4 regions of the Bacillus sp. FJAT-45066 genome follow, and region 1 is predicted to be linked to each of the others. Evidence: riboswitches for the same ligand, from Rfam matches in the RefSeq annotation. Region 1 holds a riboswitch; each other region holds the start of a gene.
The links. A riboswitch is a leader RNA that binds a small molecule or an ion and turns the genes downstream of it on or off. The one in region 1 is predicted to bind thiamine pyrophosphate.
Positions count from the first base shown of each region.

Region 2: another riboswitch for thiamine pyrophosphate. It lies ahead of CDZ92_RS13765 (ABC transporter substrate-binding protein); the one in region 1 lies ahead of CDZ92_RS05475 (acetylornithine deacetylase).
Region 3: another riboswitch for thiamine pyrophosphate. It lies ahead of tenA (thiaminase II); the one in region 1 lies ahead of CDZ92_RS05475 (acetylornithine deacetylase).
Region 4: another riboswitch for thiamine pyrophosphate. It lies ahead of tenI (thiazole tautomerase TenI); the one in region 1 lies ahead of CDZ92_RS05475 (acetylornithine deacetylase).

Region 1 covers NZ_NISQ01000001.1:1,078,305-1,085,956, reverse strand. Annotated here, with positions in the region: gene CDZ92_RS05505 (class II fumarate hydratase) at 1-769, opposite strand, end outside; gene CDZ92_RS05500 (hypothetical protein) at 930-1,409, opposite strand; gene CDZ92_RS05495 (ParA family protein) at 1,406-2,299, opposite strand; gene CDZ92_RS05490 (hypothetical protein) at 2,539-2,733, opposite strand; gene CDZ92_RS05485 (DUF5336 domain-containing protein) at 2,910-3,293, shown strand; gene tenA (thiaminase II) at 3,376-4,044, opposite strand; gene CDZ92_RS05475 (acetylornithine deacetylase) at 4,062-5,336, opposite strand; TPP riboswitch at 5,611-5,711, opposite strand; gene CDZ92_RS05470 (class I SAM-dependent methyltransferase) at 5,861-6,616, opposite strand; gene CDZ92_RS05465 (hypothetical protein) at 6,850-7,335, shown strand; gene CDZ92_RS05460 (manganese catalase family protein) at 7,423-7,652, opposite strand, start outside.
Region 2 covers NZ_NISQ01000001.1:2,725,020-2,732,671, reverse strand. Annotated here, with positions in the region: gene CDZ92_RS13775 (sensor histidine kinase) at 1-1,105, shown strand, start outside; gene CDZ92_RS13770 (D-TA family PLP-dependent enzyme) at 1,501-2,628, shown strand; TPP riboswitch at 2,702-2,809, shown strand; gene CDZ92_RS13765 (ABC transporter substrate-binding protein) at 2,919-3,920, shown strand; gene CDZ92_RS13760 (thiamine-binding protein) at 3,940-4,233, shown strand; gene CDZ92_RS13755 (ABC transporter permease) at 4,233-5,000, shown strand; gene CDZ92_RS13750 (ABC transporter ATP-binding protein) at 4,997-5,731, shown strand; gene CDZ92_RS13745 (ABC transporter ATP-binding protein) at 6,247-7,652, shown strand, end outside.
Region 3 covers NZ_NISQ01000001.1:2,179,046-2,186,697, reverse strand. Annotated here, with positions in the region: gene CDZ92_RS11080 (universal stress protein) at 1-48, opposite strand, end outside; gene CDZ92_RS11075 (transglycosylase domain-containing protein) at 437-2,458, shown strand; gene CDZ92_RS11070 (MFS transporter) at 2,866-4,149, shown strand; gene CDZ92_RS11065 (hypothetical protein) at 4,356-4,559, shown strand; gene CDZ92_RS11060 (YbjQ family protein) at 4,540-4,854, shown strand; TPP riboswitch at 5,349-5,455, shown strand; gene tenA (thiaminase II) at 5,652-6,335, shown strand; gene CDZ92_RS11050 (ECF transporter S component) at 6,353-6,937, shown strand; gene CDZ92_RS11045 (ABC transporter ATP-binding protein) at 7,240-7,652, shown strand, end outside.
Region 4 covers NZ_NISQ01000001.1:2,171,360-2,179,011, forward strand. Annotated here, with positions in the region: gene CDZ92_RS11000 (diguanylate cyclase) at 1-85, shown strand, start outside; gene thiE (thiamine phosphate synthase) at 93-731, opposite strand; gene thiD (bifunctional hydroxymethylpyrimidine kinase/phosphomethylpyrimidine kinase) at 728-1,531, opposite strand; gene CDZ92_RS11015 (thiazole biosynthesis adenylyltransferase ThiF) at 1,548-2,567, opposite strand; gene CDZ92_RS11020 (thiazole synthase) at 2,569-3,342, opposite strand; gene thiS (sulfur carrier protein ThiS) at 3,339-3,545, opposite strand; gene thiO (glycine oxidase ThiO) at 3,559-4,680, opposite strand; gene tenI (thiazole tautomerase TenI) at 4,691-5,290, opposite strand; TPP riboswitch at 5,705-5,809, opposite strand; gene CDZ92_RS11040 (energy-coupling factor transporter transmembrane component T family protein) at 5,870-6,667, opposite strand; gene CDZ92_RS11045 (ABC transporter ATP-binding protein) at 6,645-7,652, opposite strand, start outside.

The sequences.
Region 1 (7,652 bases):
TAGTATACTGACGAACCTCATTAATCACTTTCTCGCTATACTCTGGATGGATATTATTACGCGTGCCAATCGCCGTTCCACCTAATCCAATTTCATATAAACTGTCCGTAGCCTTTTCTAGCTGTTTATACATTTCTTGAATTGTTACTGCATATCCTGAAAATTCTTGTCCTAGTCTTATTGGAATAGCATCGTGTAGATGAGTTCGACCAGATTTCACAACTGGCATTAGTTCAATGGACTTTCTTTTAAGCTCTTTATGTAGCTGGTCTATTATAGGAAGTAACTTTTCTACTATCTTTTCAGCTCCTGCAATATGTATAGCAGCATGAAAAGTATCATTTGTTGATTGTGACATGTTCACATGGTCATTTGGGTGAATTCGTAGACCTTCAAGTTCTTCTCCTAAAATCTCTGTTGCTCTGTTAGCGATTACCTCATTAGTATTCATGTTTTGTGAAGTACCCGCTCCTGCTTGGAAAACGTCTATTACGAAATGGTGATCTAACTTTCCTTCAGCTACTTCTTCTGAAACTTTTATAATGGCATTTGCATAAGACGCTTGAAGGAGGCCATTTTCCATATTCGTTTTAGCCGCTGAAGCTTTAATAATTCCAAGTGCTTTGATAAACGATCGCGATAGTTTTCTTCCACTTATTTGATAATTATCCACCGCACGCTGTGTTTGCGCACCATAATAAGAGTCAATTGGGACTTTAACTTCTCCTAACGTATCCTTCTCTATCCGATATGAATTTGAAAAAGTCATGTTCTATCTCCTCGTAAAATAACATTAGTTCTATTGTCTCCATTTGCTTTCTATTTAAAACGAAAGAGAAATAGGATTTTTGTAATTACCCTCAGGGTTTACGACAAAAATTAGTGGAGTGTCGGATAAATAACGCAACCCTACACTCCATCACCTCTACTCACAATACCTTTGTCAATCTCTCACTCCGTAGCAAGGAAGCTACAGAACTATCAATCTCTTCTACTAATGCTTTTTTCGTCCATGATTTTTTGTAGGCTGCACTGTCATTGATGAGTACGTAAATGGCTCGTAATTCATTCACTTTGAACTTGCTTTTTTCGTTTTTATTAAGTTCTTTCCAAGAAATAAGTACATTCTTACTTTCACTTAAGAATGCGGTAGGAAGATTCAAGTTGTATTTTCTCAATAGTTCTGCAGGTGGCAAATAATTTAATAAATCTTGTAAAAATGCTTTTCCGTTCAAAGGTTCCTTTTTATTTGTTTTATTAGCAATCTTGGTTTCTTGGCCTACTCCATCTTTAATCGCGACAATAACTTCTTCTAATATATGAATATCACGTGCAAGTAACATTTTATCTACTGTTTCTAAAATTCTCTTACACTTTGTTAAAGTTTTTATGGCATCTTCTTTCTTCATACTCTCACCTCTATTAAACTAGGATCTAGTTCTCTTAAGATTTCCATTGCTAACTCTTTATACTTATACTGTTCTTCGCTGATACCCCCATTGGACATCGCGTCTGATATGTTGTTTAAATCTTTAATGACCGTTTTATACATTTTTAAATGTTTCAACTCCCCTAGTCCTTGAGGTAGAGATGTACCTTTTCGCATCGTTTCAAAAATTCCTAATAGTTTCGGCTTCTCCCCGAAAATTAGTTTTACAAAATGAGAATATTCCTTGTTGGAACAATATTTATCATAGATTTTATTTACAATCTTTATGTAGTGAGCTACACCTTTTGCACTCACCTTATCCATAATTGTTGGAATTAAATAATAGTCTGATAATAAAAAGCCGCTTTGGGTAATGAGATTGTTAGTTGGAGGACAGTCAAACATAATAAGATCATATTTTGCTTCTAATTGGTGGTCTTGAATAAAGTTATGGAGGATAAAGAGATTTTCTAGTCCGTTTTTTTCCGTTGTCATTTCCATCGCTATTTCGTCTAAACCACCATTACTATAGAACAGGTTCGATGGAATAAAATCGATGTTCGGATGATTTTTCATGCAGTTTTTAATCAACGTCTCTGTATTCAAGGAAAACCTCGTGTGATGTAATCTCTTCGCTTGAAGGTACATATCAAATACATAGTTTAACGATTCGTCATCCTCTAAATCGATTAAGTCTTTCTCTGTACTTTTCAAACACACTTCACTTAACGAACACTGTGGGTCTAGGTCAATTAATAAGATTTTGTAGTGTTTTGCTAAATAGTGAGCTAGGTAGTATACACTTGTTGTTTTACCTACACCGCCTTTGTAGTTGCCGATAAAGATTTTTCTAGCTTTCAGTTCTGTCATCCCCTTTAGTGTCATTGGTATCCTTTACCATATATAACGAAGGACGAGTTAAAATATTCTTATTAGATTTTTTTCACTGGAGAAATTGCGGAAACGACGTATATTTAATTATTGATTGTTTAACGGTGTGATATCTTAAACATGAGAAAAAGTGATAAAAACCCCGTCCCCAATTTCACAACATACAAAAAGACAAGCCTCAAAGATTTGGCTTGTCTTTTTGTAGTCTGTGTATAGATTTATTTTCTACTTGGATCATCTAACGCTTGGTATGCCTGTTGGTATTTTCCGCCTTCAGCTACTTTGGAATGGTACAAAGCCTTTAAGGCAAAGTTTTTTTCTAGTTGGTGTTCACTTATTAACTCTTTTAAGTTCTTTTGTAGTTCTTCATTATCTTTTACTAATTGTTTCATTTGTGATTTTAAGAATTTCATAATTCACTGACTCCTTCCCGACACAAAACGCATTCCATGATTATAGCATTATTCTACAATAAACTATATACAAAGTATTCCTAAGGTTTATATGAACGTATACATGACTGACAAGGAATTTCTTCCTTAAATATAGAATATATGTAATTAGGAAAAATATAGAAGGAGCAAATCAGATGGAGAATATAGAAGAACAAGGGAAAAAGGTATTATCAGCTGTTATTGGCTTACTAGTGTTTCATGGATTTATTTCAATTTTTGTCTATGCAGCTTTAAACGACCATACGCTAGGCGTTGCGATTATTGATGCAATCTTTTTAGGCATATACGCGCTTATTTTATCTCTCATACATAAAGGATACCTCTGGGCGAAAGTCATCAATGTCATCTTTTTACTCGGTGGAATTTTAGTCGGAATCCTATTCATTTGGTCTAACCATGGAACAACTGGAATGATTGTATGGGAAGCGATCTCCATAACTGTGTACGGAGTAGCCGTTTATATCTTGCTATTTTCGAAGAGTATTTCATGGTATATGCATTTTAAAAGAGAAGCTTAGGAGAAATGGGGACGGGGTTTATTTCACATTCTGAGGTCAAGTACTCCATTTTGTGTGAAAAGATCCCCGTCCTTACTTCACATCACTCTGGCCACATTTGATTGTTATACGCCATATCCCAGAACATGTATTCAAAACGTGTTGTGTTTAAGAAAATTTCTTCTAATTCTAAGAGTTCTGTTTCTGTTCTTCCTTCAGCTAATTGATCCATTAACTCGATACACCATTTCGCTAATGTTCCGAATTCTTCTGAGCTATACATGCTAATCCATTCTCCGTATAGTTCATGCGCGGCAGCTCCAGGAATCTCGCTTAGTTCTTTACCAATCTCCCAATAACTCCACATACAAGGCAATAATGCAGCCACTAGTTCGGCTAATGTTCCGCTTTGGCCTTTATGTAACATATAATGCGTATAAGCTAACGTAATAGGCGAAGCTTCCGCATTTTCCAACTCTTCTAAAGAAATGCCAAAACGAGCCGCATAGCTTCGGTGTAGAGCCATTTCTTCATGTAGAGTGGAATGCATTAATGCCGCAAATTTCTCCATCGTTTGTAAATCCGTTGCTTTAATTGCTCCGATACCAAACAACTTCGCGTAATCAATTAAATAAAGGTAATCTTGAATCATATAAAAACGAAACTTCTCCGCATCAAGCGTTCCATTGCCCATTTCCACAACAAACGGATGTGTGTGATTTTTCTTCCAAATATTTTCTAATTTCTGTTGTAAATGATCTGTAAATTTCATTTTCTTCATCTCCTAAACTATTTTTTTGTATGAGTCCAATCTAAAATAAACCGCAAAAGAACCTTCGTATAATCAACTAATTGTTGAATGGAAACTTGTTCATTAATGGAGTGAGCATGCTTTAACTCGCCCGGTCCATAAATCGCTGCTGGAATACCGGCATCGCCAAACCAACCTCCATCCGTTACGGTTGGGGAAACACTTAATACAGGCTGTTCTCTTAGCGTCGATTCATGACAACTTAACAACATTTGAACCGCCTTATGTTCAGGATCTACTTCTAAAGAAGGAAAAATCTCACCACGATCTTCTATCATAGAAGAGCCTCCCCATTCAAACGTTGGCGGATTTTCTCTTAACCACGGGTCTGCCTTAGCAACATGATGTATGTGTTCTTCTATCTCTTTTGCTACTTGCTCATATGTTTCATTAGGGTAAAAGTGAACCGTTAGCCATAAACGACATTCATCGGCTATGAATGCGGCATGCCTACCACCTTCAATCACGGCTGGATTGATTGTATTAGTTCCCGGCTCGTATCCTGGGTAGCTTTTCATCACAGACCAATGTCTTTCTAACTCTTGCAACCCTTGCATAACTTTCATCATTTTCTCAATGGCGCTTGCACCAAATAACTTTCCACCTGCATGAATCATATTTTTTCTTGTCGCGTCATGATGTGTTTGCTTACTTTTCACAGTTACCCAACCAGTAATGACTCCACCTTGACCTTGCACTTGTAGATTACTAGTATCGACGACAAGCGCAAAGTCTGCCGTGTAACCTCTTTTGCAACATTGTAAAGTTCCCGCTTCTCCTACTTCTTCTCCGATAACAGACTGAAACGTCAGATCTCCTGGTAATTCAATCCCCGCTTCATGCAAAAGCTGAATCGCTAATAAAGCTCCTGCAAGTCCGCCTTTCATATCGGCTGAACCTCGACCTATTACAACACCATCTCTTACGATAGGAGTAAACGGATCTGTTTCCCACTCTTCTGACTCATCTACCTCCGCAACGTCTACATGACCGTTAATAATAAGGCTTTTATATTGGTCTGATTTTGTTCCTTTTAGCACTCCGACAACATTCGGATCACCTGGGTACACGTCCCATGTATCAATGGCAAAACCTTTTTCTTGTAAAAATCCAGCAATAAAACGCTGAGCTTCCGCTGTATTTCTTGCTGGTGGTGCTGGAGTTTCGTACTGAATTAGTTTACAAAGTAAGTCCACTAATTCGTCCTGTCGCTCCTCTACAAGTAGGATAAGTTCATCTACATTATGCTTCAATGTATTACCTCCTTTTTCTTTTGGCTCTGTTAAGCACCGCTGTTGATTTCCGCGCATATCTCCGCTTTCCGCGGGCGGGCCGGGAGCCTCCTCGGCTTCGCCTGCGGGGTCTCCCCCTCCCCGCTTCTCCCGCAGGAGTCTCCGACATGCGCTTCAATCACAGCTAGATACTATTAAAAAACGACAATAGCCTTTAACATAATCTTACTTTTGAATCAATTAAAAAAACCACTTCTGCATAAAGAAGTGGTTTGGGTTTTAAAAAGACAGTACTATCCCTGTTACTCCACTTCCCTTCGCTAGCATTACCTAGAGCAGGTTCAAGGGTTAAGACAATAGTCTCTCTCAGCTTAAAAAGCACCCCTAGTGTTGAAAAATATTCTATTATAATTAAACTTTAGCAAATTATGTTAGCGATTACAAGTGAGAACTGGGAAGTGAGAAATGGGGACGGGGTTTCTTTCACATTTCTGGCCAATAGACAGTTATCACGTGAAAGAATCCCATTCCTTAAATTGCTACACTTAATTTTTTGTAGCTTTTATTATCATCGTGCTTGGGAATCTTCTTGCTTTGTATAAGGAATAATAACGATCCGATACTGCTTCTTCAACTGATTCATATTTTACCGATACTTCACTTTCTATCACACGATCAATGGTGAAGCCTGCTTTAATCAATTCATTTATATATGTACTAACCTTTCTTTGAGGAATTACGACAGGTGCCTCTTCCCCTTTAAATCTTTCGTATGTTGTAAAACCTTCATTTTGGTAAGATCCATTGAGATAAAGTTGTCCATCTTTACTTACTAAGTGAGTGTATAATGGATGATCCCAACTAAAAATAAAACTTCCACCATGTTTCAAATAGGAGTAAATTAACTGAAAAGTAGTTGGCAAATCAGTCGTCCACCCGATTGCATATATGGAATACACATAGTCAAAATACATTTTAGGTATTTCAATTTCTTCTTCCATCGGTGCGCAATACAAGTGAGGATTTAATCCGTTTAAAGTTACTTTTGCAGTTTTTATTTGTGCCTCAGATAAATCAACACCCCACAGTTCACTAGCCTTCTTCTCAGCCATAAAGCGTAAAGAATGTCCACTTCCACAACCAATATCAAGAACTTTTTTACCTTTAATTTCTTTAAATAATCTTAATTCCTCTTCGTTTTGGCTAAATGGCCCATAACTAGGTAAAGCATCTACCCCGTTAAAATGATGGGCTACTGTATCCCAACTTTTCTTATTTTGTTTAATAATATCGATACTCACACTTTTCCTCCAAATCAAATCGCTATTTTCGAGTTTTTCATTAACAATTCTCTACATTTATGTAATTCGACAACATTCACCACATTCCTATCAGTAGAATCACATATTAATAAATAGAAAGGTTTATAGACGATTGCTACTAAGAGCAAAACATTGGATAAATTTGAAAAAAACTAAAATAATAGCCAATATATGTTAATATTACAATAGAATAGAAAGGAGTCACAAAGTATATGAAGAAATTTACCATTATCATCAGTACAGTCTTCCTTGCTTTTATTGCCCTCATTATTTTTATCAACATAAACACATCTGACGCAATTATTTCGAAACGTTTTAATGAAGACACCGTTATTAGAAGTGTTACTGTCACAAAGTATGCACCACCAAAAGACCGTTACAGCCGTTCTGAAGAAATTGCTAAAGTAACAACGGAAGATGAAGAACTAATAGAAGAAATGATTAAAAGTTTCTCTGGCTTATGGTTAAGACGGGAAATAAATGCGAGAGAAAGATGGGATGGAGAATACAGGTTAGAAATTAAGGTTAGTAACGAGAGAGAGCCTGGTAAACTGTGGACGAATAACATTTTGATTAGCTTTGATGAAAGCGACCGTATCGCCATCTCAGCAAAAAGTGGTGGACGTTATTTTGTCATAAACGGCAATGATTACTATGAAAAGATGAAAAAAATTATTGATAAATTAGATTGGAAGTAGTGCAAAATGGGGACGGGGTTTCTTTTACATTTGTGGCCAATTGAGCCTTACCATGTGAAGGAAACCCCGTCCCAAAATTAGCACTATTTAATTATTTAAATCATAAAGGCCTGGAGCATGTTCGTTAGGCATATCAGGCATTTCTGGTACAGGATATCCATTTGGTGGTGCAATGACTGATAAATTCCCACCATTTCTGCTCGGAGTTGTACCTTGGAATATTTCGCCCATTCTCGTCTCATCTAATCGGAAATTGAATTGGGCATTATGGAAGCCCATTTCCACATATTTGCGACATTCTGGATATTTGTTTATAT
Region 2 (7,652 bases), 1.6 Mb from region 1:
CGTCCCAAGAGTAAAGCAAATTGAATTGCAAAATTTGTCTAACTCTATTAATCAAATGTCTTATAGTTTAAAAGAATCATTCCAAGCTATATTAGATGAAAAAATGTATCATGAGCAAGTTCTAAACTCTCTACCTGTAGGTATCGTCTCTATTGACAATAAGAATACAACGTACACATTAAATACGACAGCTAAATCTTTGTTAAATATAGACAAAACAAAAGTGGAGAAGCTTGTCCGTAAAGATGCTACGAAAAACGCAATGTTTTGGGAGATGATTGTTTCAGATCACGAATGTCAAAATAAAAAGGTAACGTATGAAACAGAAGATAAGACTTACAATTTATTAATGTCCCATTCCAAACTATTAAACCAATTTAATCAAGAGATTGGTAGAATTGCCTATTTCGTTGATATTACAGAGATAGAAAAGCTAGAAAGAAGAATACAGCAATCCGATAAACTTGCATTAGTTGGAGAGTTAGCAGCAGGGGCGGCTCATGAAATTCGTAATCCACTTGCTGTTATACATGGTTTTATTTCGTTAATGAATCAATCTTTCAAAGAAGAGGAAAATGCACAATACCATATCCCTTTATTGCTAGGCGAACTAAATCGAATTAATGCCATTATCGAGGAGATGTTAATGCTTTCCAAGCCAGGTGCACCAATAGTGAAAACGAAAAAATTGGCATCTATTTTAGAAGAGATTTTACCTCTAATAAATGAGTCTGCAGAAAACGAATTGAATATTACATTGCATTTAAGTGAAGAGCCATTTCAAGTGGATCCGAAACAGATGAAACAAGTATTATATAATCTCATTCGTAATAGTAGTGAAGCGATGGAAGGTAAAGGTATGATTACGATCGAATCCTATGCGCATGAAGATAATTATGAGATTCTGTTTACAGATGAGGGACCAGGTATTCCTGAGAAAATAAAAGCAAACATTTTCGATCCGTTTTTAAGTTCAAAAGAATCAGGTACTGGGTTAGGTTTAACAATTGTTCAAAGAATTATAGAAAATCATAACGGTAGCATTGAGTTGCTATCGTCGTCCGAGTCAGGGACGACTTTCCGGATTATATTGCCTCTAACATAACAAAGGACTTACCCTGAATGGATGGGTAAGTCCTTTGTAAGTTCAATAAAGAGTCTAAAAAAGATTGTATGTGATATACCATTTACTTCCTATCTTATAGGGGATAAATGGTGTGGATAAACCTAGCTGTGTCACCGAAGAAAAAGCGTTTATTATAGTTCTGAAAAGTAGCGATAGAACTCAAAAAAGTATCGATGGAAAATAAAAGTATAGATAGAGGCCTTAAAAAGTAGCGATAGAACATTAAAAAGTACATATAGAATTGCATAAAGTACCAAAAAGACAAGAAAGTCATACAAAAATGGCATCCAAAATTAATCTTCAACGCCAAACTTGCTAAACTCCCCAATGAAGCTTACCATTTTATTTATACGTAGAAAGGACTGATCGCCCTAATGAACCCATTAATCGGAAAATCAATCAGCCAACTAGACACTCCGTCATTACTAGTCGACCTAAAAAAGCTAAAAAAAAATATCCAAAATACAGCAACATTTGCCCAACATCATAACATCCAATTAAGACCTCACATTAAAACACATAAATCCATCGAAATCGCAAAGCTTCAACTAGAAGCAGGTGCAGTTGGCATCACAACAGCTAAAATTGCCGAAGCCGAAATTATGGCAAAAGCGGGGATAAAGGATATTCTCATCGCTTATCCGATCTCAAGTCCTACTAAAATAGAACGATTAATAAACCTCCTCGCAACAGTGTCACAACTCAAAGTTTCTGTAGATAGCTTGGAACAGATAAAATTATTACAAAAACATCTAGAGAAAACGCCAAATACAATAGAAGTTTGGATAAAAGTGAACAGTGGACTGAACCGTTGTGGTGTTAAGCCTGGTAAACAAGCACTTGAATTAGCTCAAGCGATACTTCTGCTATCAAAGCTAACTCTTGGCGGCATCTTTACACATGCGGGACATTCGTATGCTGCCACTTCCCAACAAGAAATAGAAAAAATTGCTCTAGCAGAAGCAGAGGCGGTGTTAACTAGCGCGGCTGTATGCGAAAAAGCGGGGATAAAAATCAAAACGAGGAGTGTTGGCTCCACCCCTACTTATAAAATGGCTGGGGCAGTAAATGGCATTACAGAGGTAAGACCAGGCAACAGCGTTTTTTTCGATGAAATTCAAGTAGGCTTAGGTGTGACCGAAAGAAAAAATTGTGCGCTGACGGTGCTTGCGTCTGTTGTCGGAACGTATAAAGAGGAAGGTAGAATCATATTAGATGCTGGAAGCAAAACACTGTGCCTTGATAAAGGTGCACATGGAAACGCTTCTGTAAAAGGGCATGGGCACATCAATGGTCACTCAAACATAACAATCGAGCGGCTTTCCGAAGAACATGGTGTAGCAACGTTCAAAGAAGATACGGCTTTAACTTTAAACGACAAAGTCCAAATTATTCCTAATCATGCTTGTACGGTTGTGAACCAATTCAATGAGTTTTACGTACATGAAGATGGAGTAATTAAAGACTGTTGGAAAGTAGATGCAAGAGGAGCATCACAATAACATCACAATAACATCATAATACTAGCTTAAATTCTTTAGAGTGATATAATAATACTGTTTCAAAAAGAGAATACTAAACATGTAGGGGGGCTAGGTAGGCTAGCTGAGATTGTGTCCGAAGGCACTGACCCTTGAACCTGATCTGGCTCATACCAGCGTAGGAAACATATAATCTACTCTAAATATGTTAAAACTATGCCTAGGTAAAGCAGTCCTAGGCTTTTTGTATGAGATGGAAAAGAAACGATACATACGTTTAGTACCTCAAACCAACATTGGAGGAATACAGAATGAAAAAATGGATCGCAATTTTAATGGCGTCAGTTTTGCTTGTAGGTTGTGGAAACGTGAACAACAACACAGCGCCTGCAGATAAGAACCGAGCGGAAGGGTTAAAGGAAGTTTCCGTTGTGTTAGATTGGACTCCGAACACGAACCATACGGGTCTTTATGTAGCAAAAGAAAAAGGTTATTTTGAAGAAGAAGGTTTGCAAGTGGAAATATTACTTCCTGGAGAAGCAGGGGCTGACCAATTAGTTGCAGCGGGCCGTGCGGACTTTGGTGTAAGCTATCAGGAAGCCATTACAGAAGCTAGAGTGCAAGGCATTCCAATCGTTTCGATTGCAGCAATAATCCAACACAATACATCTGGATTTGCTTCACCTGCAGAAAAAAACATTACATCACCGAAAGATTTTGAAGGAAAATCTTATGGTGGGTGGGGAGCTCCCGTTGAAAAATCCGTTATCGCATCCATAATGAAAAATGATGGAGATGCAGATGTGGAACAAGTACGATTTATTAACATGGGAGATGCAGACTTTTTCACGGCTGTTCGTCGTGACATTGACTTTGCTTGGATTTATTACGGATGGACAGGTGTAGAGGCAGAGTTGCGCGGGGAAGAAATTAATATGGTGTATTTAACAGACTATTCCGATGCACTTGATTACTACACACCCGTACTTTCTACCAATGAAAAAATGATAGATGAACAAAGCGATGTAGTTAGAGCGTTTATAAAGGCGGCTTCTCGTGGATATGAATTTGCAATCGAAAACCCAGAAGAAGCGGCAGAAATACTAATTGCTGCCGTACCTGATTTAGATGCGGAATTAGTAACAGCGAGCCAAAAGTGGTTAGCAGACAAATATAAAAATGACGCACCACGTTGGGGAGAACAAAAATTAGAAGTTTGGGAGAACTATGCACAGTGGATGATAGAAAACGATCTACTAGAAGGTGAATTAGATGCGGAAGCAGCGTTCACTAATGAGTTTCTTCCAGAGTAAGTAGGAGGAGAAAATAAAAATGGCAAATGCATTAGTAAGCATTCAAATCATTCCGAAAACAAAAAAAGGGGAAAACGTTATCCCTTATGTAGATGAAGCTATTAAAATTATTGAAGACTCAGGTGTGGCATATCGCGTAGGGCCGTTAGAAACAACAATGGAAGGCGATATGGCACAGTTATTTTCTATTATTGAAAAAATGAACGTGCGAATGATAGAGCTAGGAAGTAGCAACGTAATCTCTCAAGTAAAAGTCTTGTATCAGCCAACAGGCATCACAATAGGACAATTAACGGAGAAGTATGACGGATGATGAAAAATATTTTTACAAAAAGTTGGAGGCCATTTTTGGTTCTCCTTCTTTTGTTCATTTTATGGGAACTGGCTGTTACTTTTTTTGAAGTTCCAAAATGGTTATTACCAGCGCCATCGTTAATTTTTGCGGAAGCTTGGAACGGGTGGGTAAATTTTCAACCACATGTGTTATCGACCGTCCAAATAACAGTGTTAGGCTTTGCGATTGGAGCAAGCATCGGGATTATAACAGCAATCATTTTACATTTAATACCTATCGTTCGTGAATCCGTATACCCGTTGCTTATCCTTTCGCAAAATGTGCCAATCATTGTTTTAGCACCACTTTTAGTCATATGGTTTGGATTTGGGCTTTTGCCAAAAATGATTGTCATCACGCTCGTATGCTTCTTTCCCATTACAATCGCGGCACTAGATGGTTTTCGTCAAACAGCACCTGAACTAAAACATTACATGAAAATGGCTGGTGCATCGAATCGGCAACTATTTTGGAAAGTAGAATTACCGTACTCCTTACCTTCTATTCTTTCGGGCATGAAAATCTCCGCAACCTATAGCGTAATGGGTGCTGTTATTTCAGAATGGCTCGGTGCGCAGCGTGGGATTGGCGTTTACATGACACTAGCCTCTTCTTCATTCCGAACAGATCGCGTGTTTGTGGCCATTTTTACGATTATGATTATTAGCTTATTGTTTTTTGCGATAATTTTCTTGTTGGAGAAATGGTTCGTACGTTGGAAAGAAAAAGGTGGGGGTGAAAGATGAGTCATCTAGTCATGAGAGATATTACAAAATCGTTTGGAGAAAATAAAGTCATTTCTTCCTTGAATTTCACCATTGAAAAAGAACAGTTCGTCTCGATTCTTGGCCCTTCAGGTAGTGGGAAAAGTACCATTTTTCATCTTATTGGTGGAATACTATCACCAGATGAAGGTGCCATTTTTTTAAGTGGGAAAAACATTACAAACAAAAGAGGAATGATAAGCTACATGCCGCAATCCCCGGCTTTACTGCCATGGAGAACAGTGCTACAAAATGTGGTGTTAGGACAAGAAATCGTTGGTAAAGTAGATAAGGAAAAGGCTGAAGAGATGATTAAGAAGGCAGGTCTAGGTGATTATTTGCACGCCTATCCTCACGAATTATCAGGTGGAATGAAACAACGAGTTGCTTTTATTCGAGCACTTCTAAGCCCCCAACCGGTTATTTGTTTAGATGAGCCTTTCTCGGCACTTGATGAGCTAACTCGACTTGATATGCAAAAGTGGCTCATGAACATTTGGGAAAGCAATAGAAAAACCATTTTGTTTGTGACTCATAACATTGAAGAAGCATTGTTTTTATCCGATAGAATAATCGTTTTGTCTAACAAACCTGCGACCGTCAAAGCGGATATAGAAGTCCCTTTTCCTAGACCTCGTAATGAAGAATTACTCTTGGAGCCTACTTTTTTAGATTGGAAAAGGAAGATTTATAATTCGTTAAAAGGTGAATAATAAAAAGTGGAAAGATAGTGTAGAGTCCTCTGTGCTATCTTTTTTAATTCGCCCCACGAAATATTTTTCCACAAAAAGTAATCAAACTATTTAAAAAATAATAAAAAAGGAGTATCATAGTTGTATATTAATTCGAGATTTTCGTATATCAAAACATCTTGCTACTAACTATAGTTGTGACTTTTAATATGGATATGTTAAAGATTAGTGTTGATTTTAAATACAAATACCTGTTGATTTCCGTGCAAGGCTGAGACTCATCGAAAATGCATACGCATTTCCTTCGTGCGATGTATCGCTGCCGTAGCCTTCCTTGTCCTGCGGGAAAAGCGGGGAGCGGGAGACCCCACAGTCGCGAATGCGGCGAGGAGTAGGTTTTTTCACGACAGTGAAAATAACCTTCCTTTTTACCGCCCGCGGAAAGCGAAGCCTTGCACGGAAATCAACAGCGAACTTTAACTAAGCCTTTAATGTAAAAGCTAACACCTAACACCTAAAATGGGGGATTTTACATCATGGTTAAAATTTTATCTTTTTTAAAGCCATATCGGATAGCTGTGGCAATTGCTCTATTTTTAATGTTTGTGGAATTATTTGTAGAGCTATTTCATCCATTGCTAATGGCGAAAATAATCGATGACGGAATTATGCAAGGCGATATGTCGGTCGTAATGTATTGGGGAGGCATTATGGTTGGGCTTTCATTTGTTGCCTTTGCTGCTGGTATTATAAATTCATTTTTTGCAGCACACGTAAGTCAAAGTTTTGGATTTGACGTGCGAAATGCACTTTATAAAAAAATACAGTCATTCTCTTTCTCTAACTTTAACTTCTTCCCAACATCATCACTCATTACAAGGATGACAAATGATGTGACGCAAATACAAAACACTGTATTCATGAGTTTGCGAATTATGTTGAGAGCACCATTAATTATTATTGGTGGAGTAATCATGGCGCTCATTGTAAATGCAAAGCTTGCTTTCTTTTTAGTGATAACTGTCCCGATTCTATTTTTATTTTTATTTTGGGTATTCAGAAAAGGATCAGTATTATTCAAAAGCGTGCAAGAAAAGCTAGATTCAGTAAATAACGTAATGCGAGAAAATTTAGCAGGCATTAGACTTGTTCGAGCTTTTATACGCAAAAATCACGAAGGAAAACGATTCACAAAGTCTAGTGCAAGCTTGCAAAATGATACCGTAAAAGCTCTACGTTTAATGGAAATTACGATGCCGATTTTACTTTTGCTAATGAACTTAACGATTCTTGCTGTGCTTTGGTACGGGAATATTGGCGTTCAAAATGACCAAGCACGAGTTGGAGAAATTGTTGCCATCATTAACTATACAACTAGAATAACGGGTGCGCTGTCCATTTTCTCTTTTATTATCATGGCATTTTCTCGTGCTAAAGCATCTTCGCACCGTATTGTGGATGTTTTAGATGAAAACATAGATATTGTCGATGCAGAAAAAACAGATAAGACAACTGGCGGATTAACTGACATGACCATTAAGTTTGATGATGTTTCTTTCACGTATCCAGGGAGCGAGAGTCTTGTGTTAGAAAACATTTCATTTGAAGCAAAAAACGGGGAAACTGTGGCAGTTTTAGGCGCAACAGGCTCTGGTAAAACGTCACTGTTTCAATTGCTACCTAGGCTTTACGAAGCAAATAATGGAACGATTAAGATTGGTAAACATGACATTCAACATTTAAAGCTTGATACTTTAAGAAGATTAATCGGTTATGTTCCTCAAGAATCATTGTTGTTTACAGGTTCCGTGAAGGAAAACGTTGCTTGGGGGAAAGAAGACGCAACGATGGAAGAAATCATCGAAGCAACAAAAGCGGCACAGATTCATGAAACGATCTCTAAGTTACCGAAAGGCTATGATACGAAGTTAGGTCAAAAAGG
Region 3 (7,652 bases), 1.1 Mb from region 1:
TTTGTAACTTCCTTTTGATCCGTCATAAGGAATTAATATTTTTTGCATAATAATTTCTCCTTTCACTTGAGTGAGTTTCATAATGTACAATTACTAAATGAAAAACGAATATTAAACCTATTCTTTATTATAATTTACGTTTTTATATCGAACGTTTTTTATTATAATAAAGGGGACATTCGTTTTTCATTAAACGAACAGTAATTATGAAAATGATTCACTTAATAAAATAAATAGTATTTACAAATCAATACCCTTATTGAAAAGCACAAAACATCCCATTTTTACACTAAATAGGTTAAATATTCATGCAGATAGGGTATTAATCTTGTAGTAAAATAAACTAGCGTTTTACACGGAGAAAGGAAAAACTCCCCATAAAACTCCAACTCCCAACGAATTATATAGGTGTAGGATTGTATCTTCAGGAGGCAATATGACAAATAGATCTGAATACAAGAAGAGAAAAATGAAAAAGAATTATGGAAAAGTGACTTTGTTAGTTACTAGCTTGTTAATCTTAAACGTATTTATTTTTATGCAATTTTATATAAAAACAAGAGATGTTAGTGCGTTAACAGAGCCACTCCCAACGGCAACAGTTATTTATGATCGTGAAGGTGAACAAGTAAGTGTATTCCGCCCTAATAAAGTGGAAGGAATAGCTACAGAAGAAATACCAGACATTATGAAACTTGCAGTCGTCGCGGTAGAAGACCAAAGGTTTTATGAGCACGACGGTTTTGATATTGTTGGTACAGGAAGAGCGATGTTTACCAACCTAAAAGCAAGAAGAGTTGTTCAAGGTGGTAGTACTCTAACGCAACAAATGGTGAAAAATGTTTTCCTAACGCATGACCAAACATTTAAAAGAAAACTTGATGAATATTTCTTAGCTAAAAAAGTAGAACAACAGTATTCGAAAAATGAAATATTAGGAATATATTTGAATCAAGTGTATTTTGGTGAAGGTGCCTGGGGAATAAAGAGAGCAGCTGAAATTTATTACGGGAAAGAGCCAAAAGATCTTACGTTAAACGAAGTGGCAACACTTGCTGGATTACTGCCAGCCCCATCTGTGCTTAATCCGATTAAAAATGAAGAAAGAGCCAAAAACCGTAGAAACGTAGTTTTGCAGTTAATGTATGAACAGCAATTTATTTCAAGACAACAACTAGAAGAGACACGAGAAGAACCTATCGAACTTAATCCGAAAAGCAGTTCTTTGTTTAATGTACAATATCCATCCTATATGACCCATGTAATTCAAGAAGCTGTTACTATGTACGGTATATCAGAAAGCGAAGTCTTATCTGGTGGTTATCATATTTACACAGCATTAGATCAGCCAACACAATCAGCACTCGAAAATATTTATGCTGAACCATCTAATTTCCCAAAAGGTTCAGCTGATGAAATACCTCAAAGTAGCGGAATAATCATTCATCCGGAAACAGGGGGAATATTAGCTTTAATTGGTGGTAGAGAAAATAAATTTCAAGACTATAACCGAGTGTCTAGACTAACTAGGCAGCCAGGTTCAACTATTAAACCATTATTAGTTTATACTCCAGCTTTAGAAAATGGATATGACATGTTCGATATGTTAAATGATTCACCTGTTGAATTTGGAAACTATAAACCTCAAAACTTTTCTAGAACTTTCAAAGGGGAAGTTTCCATGTATGATGCAGTGTTGAATTCATATAATGTTCCAGCAGTATCTGTTTTACATGAAATGGGTCTAAGTACTGCGATAAATATGGCCAAAAAACTATATTTGCCGATTACAGAAAATGACCATAATCTAGCAGCACTTGCCCTAGGTGGTTTAGATAAAGGGGTAACTCTTCAACAAATGGCAGAAGCGTATACGATTTATCCAAACAAAGGGGAAATCATTGAATCACATACAATTAAGAAAATTGTTGACCGTAACGGTGACGAAGTAGCTACCTTTGATGGAGAAAAAGAACGAGTAGCATCAGAAGAAGTAGTGCAAAAAATGACGTATATGTTAAAAGGCGTAGTCGATAACGGAACAGGTAGAAACGCTCAAATTGCAGGAAGAGAAGTAGCTGGTAAAACTGGGTCTACGCAAGTTGTTGGTGCCCAAGTCAACGGTACATCGAACCAGTGGTTTATTGGCTATACGCCCGAATTAGTAGGGGCTTTTTGGATCGGTTATGATCGTCTATCACCTGATCAGTACATTCCAGCTGTTCAAGGCGCGGGGAATCCTGCTGCAAAACTATTCCAACAAGCTATGAGTGAAGCATTAATAGATTTACCAAAATCCTCTTTCGGTTTACCAGCATATAAGCAGCCAAAACCGAAAAGTGTGGAACCTTCTTCACAGGCAAAACCGAAAAAGGAAGAGAAAAAGCCTAAAAAAGAAGAGAAGAAACGTGGCAAAGAGAAAGCGCCAGGACAAAAAAAGAAACGCAGAGATGAATAATGTTCTCTGCGTTTCTTTATTTTTAGTATTCTATTTTAAAGGTTAGTGTTGATAATTTAATACTAATACCTGTTGATTTCCGTGCAAGGATGAGACTCCTCGAAAAGTTTGAAGCGGCTCGTTCAGCTCCGACAAGCATAAGACAGGGGCAGCTTGAGGGTGCTTTTCCCCTCGAGATGACCATGGCTAGACTTACGGAGCTAGCCGCTGAAACTAGACACGCCCGCGGAAAGCGAAGCCTTGCACGGAAATCAGCAGCGAACTAATACAGCCCTTTACTAAAACCTCCTGAACCATTCCACCTCATCCTCTAGACCGATATGCAAAAATTCCTCCGACCGTTACTTTCTACCCCAATTACTATATATGATATACATAAATAAGGGGTAACGTTAGGAGAGAAAACAATGCAAAATATCATTCAGATCTTCAAAAAAGAAAATTACTCAAAACTCTTTTTTGCTTCGTTTACATCTACTTTAGGAAGTATTATTGGAATTGCAGCATTCATGCTCTATTTATTAGACCGGTTCAGCGAGCAACCTGCCTACGCCGCTCTAACAGAAATGATGTATTCTTTGCCCACCCTAGCGGTGTTTTTTCTAGTAGGAGTATTAGCAGATAGACTAGATCGTCAAAAAATTGCAGCTTACTCAGACTATATATGTGCGGTATTAACGTTAGCATTATTTGGTGCTATATACCTTGATTCCATTCCATTAGTCTTCGCAATCCTTTTTTTACGTAGTGCGGTTTCGAAGTTTTTTCATCCTGCACAAGGAGCGATTATTCAAGGTATTTTATCAAAAGATGAATATACAGTTGCAGCAGGTTTAAACCAAATGACTAGTAGTATCTTTATGTTATTTGGAAATGCACTCGGAATATGGATTTATTGGACGATAGGATTAGAAGGAGCAATTATCGTTGGGGCAGTCACTTTCACTATTAGTGGATTACTCATTAACGCATGTAAAATTTCAGAAGAAGTTAGATTGCCTAATGGTAAACACTCCATGAAAGACATAAATATAAAGTTTGTATTAAAGGATTTTAAAGCAGGATTGACGTATATTTTACAACACAAACTTTTATTAAATATTATCGTTGGATTTTTTGTTTTCGGTATTGTAAATGGTGGTTTAACGGTTATGCCGGCTTATATTTTAAAATATAAAATATCTCCAGATAATTATGAGCAATTGATGATGTATCTTGGAATAGCTTTTGGACTATCTATCCTTCTAGGTAGTATTATTGCATCTATTTTTGTAAAAAAAATGAAATTATATCAAATGATTATCGTTGGTTTATTCATAACAGCACTATTTATTTCACTAACAGCTTATTCAACAAATTTCATAGTTTATTGTTCTTTAAGTGTTATAGTAGGATTAATTCTACCATTCATTAATATAGGAATAGGTGGCTGGTTACCAAGAATAGTTGACCCAAAAATGATGGGGCGGGTCCAAGGATGGATTAGTCCTCTTATGATGTTATCGCAAACTATTACATTAGGCTTTATTGCAGTAGCATTTCCGAAAATTTTATCTATCGAAGGACTACATTTAATTGTAGGTGGCTGTATGTTATTCGTTGCGATTTACTACAGCTTTACGTTACCAAAATACGCAAAAGAAGAAGAAACAGAAGAATTGCTACAACTACAAAAAGTTCCTTCCGCATAAAACTATTAGACAAGGAATAATGATTATAAAGATAGTGAGTTGATGTACGCTACAGGTGTGAGACTCCTGCGGGAAAAGTGTGACAAGTGAGACCCTGGAAGCGCTAGAGCGCTGAGGAGGCTCACGAGTCCACCCGCGGAAAGCGAGCACCTGTAGCGTACATCAACTGCTAGAACCCTTATCAGTTATTATAAAAGGAGACATACATGGAAAAAATAAAATCGCTACTATTATGGATCGTCACAGTAGGTCAGTTAGTAGGGGTAGGGCTATTCTTTGTAAACATCGTAGTAGCCATTTACTTTTATGCTTTTATTGTAATAGCTTTCATAACGTTAATGATATTATTAATCATAGAAAGAGTTAAAGAAAAGAAGGAGGATGACGAAAATGATTATCGTGACTACTGATTTTGTACCTGGAAAAGAAGTGAAAGAATTAAAAGGTTTTGTAAAAGGAAGTACTGTCCAATCAAAGCATGTTGGTAGAGACATTATGGCTGGACTAAAAACACTTGTAGGTGGAGAAATTAAAGGATATACCGACATGATGACGGAAGCTCGTCAAAAGGCAATTGGCAGAATGGTAGAAGATGCCCAAGCTAAAGGAGCAAATGCTATTATTGCAGTTCGTCTAGAAACATCGAACGTGATGCCAAATGCATCTGAAATCATTGCATATGGAACAGCAGTAACAGTAGAGTAAGTTTCAAGTGTATTATATTAATTCAATTGAGTGAGTTTCATAAAGTACAATTACTAAACGAAAAACGAATAGTAAACCTATTCTTTCATATAATTTACGTTTTATATCGAACGTTATTTAATTATAGGCTGTGTTAAAGCTTAGTGTTGATATTTATATACTTACCTGTTGATTTCCGTGCAAGGCTGAGACTCCTGCGGGAGAAGCGGGAAGCGGGAGACCCCACAGGCGCTTGCGCCGAGGAGTAGGTTTTTTCACGGCAGTGAAAATAACCTTCCTTTTTACCGCCCGCGGAAAGCGAAGCCTTGCACGGAAATCAACAGCAACCTTTAACATAGCCTAATTAAAAAAACGGAACATTCGTTTTTCACTAAACGAACAGTAATTATGAAATCGATTAAATTAAAAAAGTTTTGACAAATTTGTGAAAACTGTTATGATAATTATCAGAAAACAACATATAGTTTTAAAGGGCAAATTTTTTGTCCTTAACGATCAACCACTAGGGGTGCCTTCTTAAGGCTGAGATTAGAGTGTAACTCTAAGACTCTTAGAACCTGATCTCGTTAATACGAGCGTAGGGAAGTGGACGGATGAATGTTTGTACTACATAAAAGTGCGAGCAAACACGAATTTCTGTGTATTCAACCACCTTCTTTGCGCAAATGCGTAACGTAGGTGGTTTTTTATTTGCCGAAAATAGGCTAGGGAAACTAGAAAGTAGTCGTGCGCGCAACTACTTCTCAAGTTGAACTTCCATGTTAGTAGGCAACATTTATTTTTAGGAGGAATGAGAAATGAAATTTTCAGAACAAATTAGGCAAGAAGCAGACCATATTTGGGAAGCAAGCTTTAACCATCCGTTTGTAACAGGACTTGCTGATGGTCGTTTATCGCTAGAGTCATTCAAATATTATGTGATGCAAGATGCGTACTACTTAAGTCATTTCGCGAGAGTGCAAGCATATGCAGGTGCAAAAGCATTTGATTTATATACAACTTCCAGATTAGCAGCACACGCTCAAGGAACATATGAGGCAGAATTATCCCTACACGAAAACTTCTCAAAACGTCTAGGTATTACGGAGGATGAGAGAAAAAAATTTAAACCAGCACCAACGGCATACGCTTATACATCTCATATGTATCGGGCTGTATTATCTGGTGGTATTGGCGAGGTAATTGCTGCACTATTACCATGCTATTGGTTATATTACGAGATTGGTGAAAGATTAAGGGGCTCAACTCCTGAGGAACCAATTTACCAAGAGTGGATTGCAGCTTATGGTGGCGACTGGTTCCGCCAATTAGTAGAAGAGCAGATTGCAAGATTAGATGAATTAGCAGAAAAAGCATCTGTTGAAGAGCGTGAAAGAATGAAAGAACACTTTATGTTGAGCAGTCAATATGAGTATAGCTTTTGGGAAATGGCTTACACATTAGAGCAGTGGCCAGTTCGACCTAACAAAGTAAACGCGTAAGAGAGAGGACAAAGAAGATGAAAAATAAAGGCTTAAAACTAACCGATATTTTAGTAACTATCTTAATCGCAATTGTGTTCGGGATTATTTATAAACTATGGGGAACTGTCTATGACTTTGTCGGATTAACAGGTATGCAAGTACAGGAACTTACGTATGGAATGTGGTTTATCGCTGCAACAGTTGCCTATTTGATTATAAGAAAAGCTGGAGTAGCGTTTTTAGCGGAAGTTGCTGCTGCATCTGGTGAATTTATTGTTGGCTCTCAATTTGGTGTAGAAGTGTTAGTTTACGGAGTACTTCAAGGTTTATTTGCTGAGCTAGTGTTTATGGCATTCCGTTACAAACGTTTCGACTTACTAGTCGTTTCTCTTGCTGGAATTGGCTCTGCATTTGGCTCTTTTGTGATGGATATTTACAGAGGTTATCTATTCGATCTAGAAGCATGGAATTTAATGCTAAAGGTTACATTCCGCCTAATTGGCTCTGTCTTGTTCGCTGGCGTCCTAGCTTATGTCATTGTAAAAGCTCTAGAAAAGACAGGAGTTACAAACTTACTTCGCCCTGCAAGCAAAGAAGATTACGATTCTTTAAGTAAATAACTATAATAAAGTTTTGTGTTGATATTTAATTACGTTATAGCTGTTGATTTTCTTGCAGGGGGAGACTCCTCGAAAATGCATACGCATTTTCTTACGAAGGATGTATCGCTCTGTAGCCTTCCTTGTCCAGCGGGAGACGGGAGACCCCACAGGCGCTTGCGCCGAGGGAGTAGGTTTTTTCACGATAGTGAAAATAACCTTCCTTTTTACCGCCCGCGGAAAGCGAAGCCTTGCACGGAAATAAACAGCGGTCTTTCATAACATAGCCAAGTAAATAAATTGACTCAAATAAAGGAGTTATCATGATAAAAGCAAAAAACATACGATTGAAATATCCAGGTGGAGAAAGACTTTTTAATGACCTTTCCTTTACATGTGATGAAGGTGAAAAAATACTACTCCTAGGACCATCAGGATGTGGAAAGTCAACGCTTTTACAAGTATTGTCTGGTTTAATACCTGAAGCAATCGACGTACCTATGATTGCAGAAGAATTACAATTACCTGAATCTTGGGGCTATGTGTTCCAAGACCCAGATACACAATTTTGTATGCCATATGTCGATGAGGAACTTGCATTTGTGTTAGAAAATTTAGCTGTTCCTCGGGAGCAGATGGATGAAAAAATAACAGAGCTAATTCAGATAGTTGGCTTACACTTACAGTCACCACATACGAAAATTAATGAACTTTCTGGTGGTATGAAGCAAAGATT
Region 4 (7,652 bases), 1.1 Mb from region 1:
TGACTTTAGACTTTATCAATTAGCTGACGATGCTTTATATCTTGCAAAAAATAATGGAAGAAATCAAATAAAAGTAGCAAAATAACTCTAGGTTATTTTGCTACTTTTTTCTTTAATTCCATAACTGCTTTATTAGGAGAGAGTGCTTTAGATATAGCGGAAATAACGGCTACCCCGTCTGCCCCAGCTTGAACAACTTCTTCAGCGTTTTCTGTTGAGATTCCACCGATACCTACGATTGGTAGCTCTACTCCTGCTTTTCTAATAGAAGAAATAACGCTCGGCCCTTTAACCTCTTCAATATCTTCTTTCGTTGAAGTGAAAAACATAGGACCAACTCCTATATAATCTGCACCTTTTTTTTGAGCTTCTTGTGCCTCTTCCACATTATGAGTGGACACACCTAAGATTTTATTTCCAATCAACTTTCGGACTTCTTCAATATTCCCATCTTCTTGTCCAATGTGAACTCCATCAGCGTTAAGTCGCATAGCTAAATCAATATCATCATTTACAACAAAAGGCACTTGGTTCGCTCGACAAATATCCATTAATTGCTTGGCTAACTGGAACTTCTCTTCGCCAACTTTTGAGCCTTCCCCTTTTTCTCTAAATTGAAAAAAAGTAATTCCTCCATCTATAGCTTCCTTCAAAACCTCTGTTGGGGATTTTAAGCAATTGGTACTTCCCATGACAAAATAAACTTGCATATGTTGTTTTGTTACGTTCATAATAACACCTTCGTTTTTTTGTAAGCCCAATGGTTTGTAGGGCCATGGCCACCGCCAATGCCTAGTTCATTCTTTATCGCCGCATGAATAAATTCTTTTGCCGTTTTCATTGCTTGCTCGGCAGACTTTCCTTTTGCAAGTTCCGCTGTAATGGCTGCTGCAAATGTACACCCTGTTCCATGTGTATGATTTGTATGAATCCGAGTACTTCTTAACTCAAGAAACTCATTCCCATCATAAAATAAATCTACTAACTCATCTTCTTCACCATGGCCACCTTTTACAACAACATAATCTGATCCGAGCTTGTGTAAAAGTTTTGCCGCTTTTTTCCTTTGTTCAATAGTATCAAGTGTCATTTCTGTTATCACTTCTGCTTCAGGAATATTTGGCGTAATAAAAGTAGCTAAAGGTATTAATGAGTCACGCAAAGAGTTTATCGCTTCTTGTTGTAAAAGACGAGCACCGCCTTTTGCAATCATTACAGGATCCACTACTACATTACCCCAGTTAAACTCATTAATCTTGCCAGCAACAGCTTCAATTAGTTCGCTGCTAAATAACATACCAGTTTTTAACGCATTCGGTTTTAAATCTTCATTTAGTGAATTCATTTGCTCTAATACCGCTTCAATTGGAAGAGGATAAACACCTTGAACACCTAAAGTATTCTGGGCAGTAACAGCAGTTATTGCAGACATCCCGAACACTTCTAGCTCTTGAAAAGTCTTTAAGTCTGCTTGAATACCTGCTCCACCACCACTATCAGAGCCAGCTATTGTTAATGCTTTATAAACCATCATGTACCTCCTCCTCTTATCCACCAAAATAACGATGATAAAGCGTTTTTGCTTTGGCTATTTCTTTTGTACCATGAACGAGAGCGCGGCCGTCTTGAAATAGTACAATTCGATGACCTTCTAGTTCACATGATAATAAAAATGGATTTTGCTCGACCTTTACATTTTGTGAAGCAAGTACCTTTTCTACTTCTTCCAAATTACGTTGTACGGCTCTAGCAGGGCGAATTTGAACAGTATCCCTACCACAAAGCACGGCCGTTTTCGTTTGATTTTCAAAATCTAAATAAGGATAAGTAGGTGTTTCTCCACATGTATGACAATCAATGCTTTTCATTGCGGAAACATTTAATGCAACATACTGATTTTTCCATAGATCAAACGATACTAGCTTATTTCTTAGCGCATCCTTATCACCAGTTAGTAATTTCATTGCTTCACTAACTTGATGAGCTACTACCATTTGTACAGCTGGAGAAATAATTCCAACTGTATCGCATGTTGCTCCTCCTAGTGGCATTGCTTTTAATAAGCATTGTAAACAAGGAGTTTCACCAGGAATAATTGTATAAGAGAGGCCATAGCTTCCAACACAAGCACCATATATCCAAGGAATATTATACTTATGCGCAATATCATTTATAATAAAGCGGATATCAAAGTTATCGGTGGCATCAATAATTAAATCCACTCCATCCGCAAGCTGTTCCATTACATCCGGTGTAGCATCTAGCACATGAGCTTCTATTATTACTTCACTATTTATTGCTGCTAGTCTAGATTTTGCTGCCATCGCTTTCGGTAGTTTTGCCTTTGCATCTTCTTCACTATATAATTGCTGTCTTTGCAGATTACTCCACTCGACATAGTCTCTGTCCACGATCGAGAGCTTTCCAATTCCAGCACGAACTAGCGCCTCGGCATTTCCCGTACCGAGTGCACCAGCTCCTATTACTAATACATGCTTTTCCCTCATATTTCTTTGTCCTTGCTCTCCTATTGGTGTGAACAAGATTTGACGGGAATAACGTTCCATTTTAGCTCACACTCATTCCTTCTGTTGGGCTACTCGCTGTTGCATAACGTTTTTTCTCCATGCGTCCAGCTTCATAACCTAATCTTCCTGCTTCAATTCCTAGCTTCATAGCATGTGCCATTTTCACTGGATCGTTTGCTGCTGAAACTGCTGTATTTAGTAACACACCATCTGCTCCTAATTCCATTGCATAAGCAGCATCTGCAGGTGAGCCAATTCCAGCATCAACAATAACTGGTACATTTGCCTGTTCAATGATGAATCTTAAGTTTAACGGATTCACAATTCCTTGCCCTGAACCGATTGGAGATGCACCTGGCATAATGGCATGTGAACCTAACTCTTCTAATTTTCGTGCTAACACAACGTCATCTGAAGTGTAAGGTAAAACGATGAATCCTTCTTTTATTAATTCTTCTGTTGCTTTTAATGTTTCAACTGGATCCGGTAACAATGTTTTCCAGCACCCAATAACTTCGACTTTAATCATGTCGCATAATCCTGATGCTTTTGCTAGTTTAGCAATTCGCACTGCTTCTTCTGCCGTTTTAGCTCCAGCCGTATTTGGTAAAAGTGTATATCTATCTAAGTCTAGTTTTTCTAAAAAGTTCGGTTGGCTTGCTTCAAAAATATTCATTCGACGAACAGCAAATGTTAAAATATCTGCTTCTGATACTGCCACCGCTTCTTTTTGAATATCAAAGTTTGGGTACTTCCCAGTTCCTAATAATAAACGTGACTTAAATTCGTATGGTCCAATTTTTAACATAATCATCCGCCTCCAACAAAATGTACTAATTCTATTTGATCTCCATCGTTTACATGTTCCATTTCATGTGAATCTTTTTGTAAAATCTCTTTGTTTTTTTCCACTATAACTACTTTTTGATCTAGCTTAAAATGAGCAAGCAGCTGTTTTACAGTTGTTACTTCACTTGGAAGCTCCATTATTTCTCCATTAATAGAAAGTTTCTTCATTTGCTCCCCTCCTTTATGTAGTAACTGTTAATCTATTTAATTTAAAAGCTTCCATATACTTGGGTAGTTCATGTCCCTTAACGATATTCGCTATCGTTTCCCCAGTTATTGGTGCTAGTAAAATACCATTTCGGTAATGACCTGTTGCGATGATCATATTTGAAAATTGTGGATGCAATCCTAAGAATGGTAGTTCATCACCTGTTTGCGGCCTAATACCAGCCCAACTTTTTTCAAAAGTTGCCTTAGCAATGTCTGGAATAAGCGAAGTTGCTTTTTCCATTAGTGAAAGCATTCCTCCAACAGATACTTTTTCTGAAAATGTATTAGGAATCATCGTTGCACCAATTATTAGCCTGTTTCCACTTTTCGGTACAACGTAGCAACCAGTAGCAAAAATCGTACTCGATATGATTGGTTTATCTGCTAAGACAGATATACATTCTCCCTTTACAGGATGAGCATTTATTGTCAATCCTGACTGTTCTAAAAGTCTCTTACTCCATGCACCTGTAGTAACAATGACATGTTCTGAGTTAAACTCACCATCATTCGTAACGACACCTGTTATCTTGGAACCTTCTCTATGAAATTCGTAAGCTTCTACATATTCCTTTACATCTGCTCCTAGGGCTATTGCGCTTTTGCAAAAAGCAGCTGTTAAATGGATAGGGTTTACATGTCCATCATTCGGAATAGTCATCGCACCAAGTACATTGTCACTTAAAGATTTTTCCTTATCTAAAACTTCTTCTTTTGTTAGCCAGCTTGTTTCTTCACCAAGATTACGTTGGTCCTCGATTATTTGTTTGAGGTGTACTACTTCTTTATCAGTTCTGGCAACTTTCAGCATTCCTTTTTGAACAAGTTCAATATCAATGCCACTAAATTCTTTTAGTTCTTCTTGAAGAGCTGGGAATTTACTTCTACTCGACCGAGCTAATTCAAATAATGGGCCAGCCTCCGTTAATTCCACTTGAGCTCCGAGCATACCAGCTGCAGCGTTGGATGCTTTGGAACCAATTTGGTCTTTTTCTAAAAGAAGTACTTTATAGCCTAACTTGCTTAAATTAAATGCAGCAGCACAACCGTTTACTCCGCCACCAATAATGATGATGTCATACTTTTTATTCATGATGTACCTCCTATCTTACTAGCGTACTAGTTTGATATGTTTTCGCTGCTTCTACAACATCTTCAGCACTTACTATTCCACTCATAATCGCCACACCACTACCGCCTAAGTCGTGAATATCTTTCACATTTTCTGGTATAATTCCACCGATAGAAATAACTGGTATGGACACATTGTTTATTATCTTTTTTAGTTGAGCTAATCCTTTTGGAATTTTCCCTTGTTTAGACGTTGTTTCATATATGTGGCCAAACAGAAGGTAATCTGCTCCGTTTTGCTCAGCATATATAGCTTCTTCTAATGAATGAATAGAACATCCTAACAGTAGATTGGGAAACGCTTTTCTAGCTAGTTTAATATCTACACTGTGATAAGCTAGCTGAGCACCTTTGAGATTCATGGAATGGGCAACATCTAATCGGTCATTGATGATTATTTTTTGTGATGGTACGCCTTGTGCGAGTAGTTTTTCCACAATGGACACAAGCTCGGATGCTGTTTTATGCTTTTCTCTTAGGTGCATGTAATCGACGTGTGGATGGATACTAGTAAAGATATTTACAAGTTCGTCTACTTGCTTTTTTCCATCAGAAATGACATGTAGTTGCATACTTTACTCCTTTAAATTCAAATGTTACCTCTTCAAGAGTACTAAATGTTGATGTTGGCGGAAGGTGCTCGTTTTCCGCGGGTGGTCTCGGGAGCCTCCTCGGCGCACGGCGCCTGTGGGGTCTCCCGTGTTCCGCTTATCCCGCAGGACAAAGAAGGTTGCGGGAGCGTTACATCGCACGAAGAAAATGCGGAAGCATTTTCTAGGAGTCTCACACCTTCCGCCAACATCAACTAAACATATAACAAAAACTTAATTACGTCTTTAACTTCATTAATTCTGGTACAGGTTCCTCTGAAAAGAATGCTAGAATAAGTATTACCATCGTTGTTAAAACACAAAAAACCACTCTCTACTTTTTTAGCGTAGTGAGTGGTTTATTTTACATATTTCTTCTTATCGAAATGATTAGATGAAAAGGTCCGGCCACTTCCCTACGCTAGTGCTAACTAGATCAGGTTCAAAGGGTCTGGAAATCGTTCTTTCCATCTCAGTCAATAGACTCCCCTAGTGATAATGTTTATGAGATTGTGACCTTAGTATACCATAAATCTATTACTTTTCAAAACAATCCATCTGTTAATACCGAACATCGGTTACTGAAAAATAAGGATAAGCAACTGCCAAATAATAAGAAGTAAAAATTAATATAAAAAATGTCGACACATATAAAAGATCATTTTTTGATAAAGTTACGTTGTAGTAAAAAGTACGTTTTTTTTGTTTTGAAAATCTTTTTGCTTCCATGGCAACCGCAATTCTGTGTGCCCTACGAATGCTTTGTGATAGTAAAGGGATACTATAAAATTGCAACTTGGAGAACATTGCCTTTACTCCTTTTTTACTCTCTACACCTCTAACGACCAACGCTTTACGTAATGTTAAAAACTCTTCTATCATAATGGGAATTAACCTTACTGCCGCTAAGAAACTGTAAGCATATTTAGGTGGTAGCTTACACTGCTGCATTAATGAATAAAACAATAATACTGGTTTTGTAGTAAGGGCAAAAAGCAACCCTAAAACGCCAAATACAGTTGCGCGTAACCCTAAATGTATCCCTCTATAAAAACTTTCTTCCGTGACATGTATTAAACCAAATTTTAGCCACGTTGTATCTCCCTTACCGAACATCGCCATTGGAGCCATAGCCGAAAGATATATTAATAGGAAAGGAATGAGTAGTAAAAGTTTTACTTTTGTTAAATGTCCTGTAGCAAAAAAGTAAAGAACTAACATGAAGATTGTCATGTTTAGTAGTATGTTAATGTTGTGTATGAACACCACCAAGAAAAACAATAGCAACATACCTAGTAATTTGAAACTTGGATTTACTCGATGCAACCAAGTTTCTTTAACTTCCAACGACCATTGCATGTTGTTCTCTCCTTTCTTGCTTTTTGACATATTCCTCTTTACGAAGTTGCGTTGACAGCACACCATTCTCCACAACCCATACAGTGTCAGCAAAATGTTCCACAATGTGTTCGTCATGCGTGACCATAACGATACTAACACCTTGCTCTTTTAATTCTTGCAACCACTTAAGCATAGAAAACGTATTTTTGCTGTCTTGCCCAAAGGTCGGTTCGTCTAACAAAAGTATTTGTGGATGATGGACGACAGATGAAGCAACACTTAACCTTCTCTTTTGCCCCGTTGATAAAGAATATGGATGATTATTTTCTACATGTTTTAAGTGAAATTCACTAAGTAATTGCTCAACTATCGCTTTTGTTTCACCCTCTGCTATTTTATTTATCTTTAACGTGTAAGCAATCTCTTCAGTCACAGTATTTGTAACAAACTGAAACTCCGGGTTTTGAAAAACAAAAGCTAACCCACCTTGCGGATTGGAGTTATTTGAATGAATAATACAATCCCCTTGTGTTTTCAATAAACCCATGATAGATTCTAACAACGTGCTTTTTCCAGCGCCATTCTCTCCAATAATCGTGATCCATTCACCTTTATGAATGTTTGCTTGTTCCACTTTAATCTTTTCTACTTTTCCTCTAAATCCTAGTAGCTGATCGATCGAAACTAGTACATCCTTTTGGAATGGCTTAGCAGTTGGTTTTGAATTGTTTTCAGCAAATTCTTTCCACACACCTGGGTACCATATACCAAATTCTTTTAATTTTTCTTTATAATCATGAAAAATCACATCTGTTTTCCCATCCGCTAGTATCGTACCATCTTCTTGAAATATGACCACTCTATTTACAAAATCTAATAAATGATCTAGCTTGTGTTCTACTATAATAACCGTTTTGTCCTGTCCAACCTTTTTCATCGTTTCCCATAATTCTTTTGTTCCTTGTGGGTCGAGCATGGCGGTTGGCTCATCTAAAAACAATAC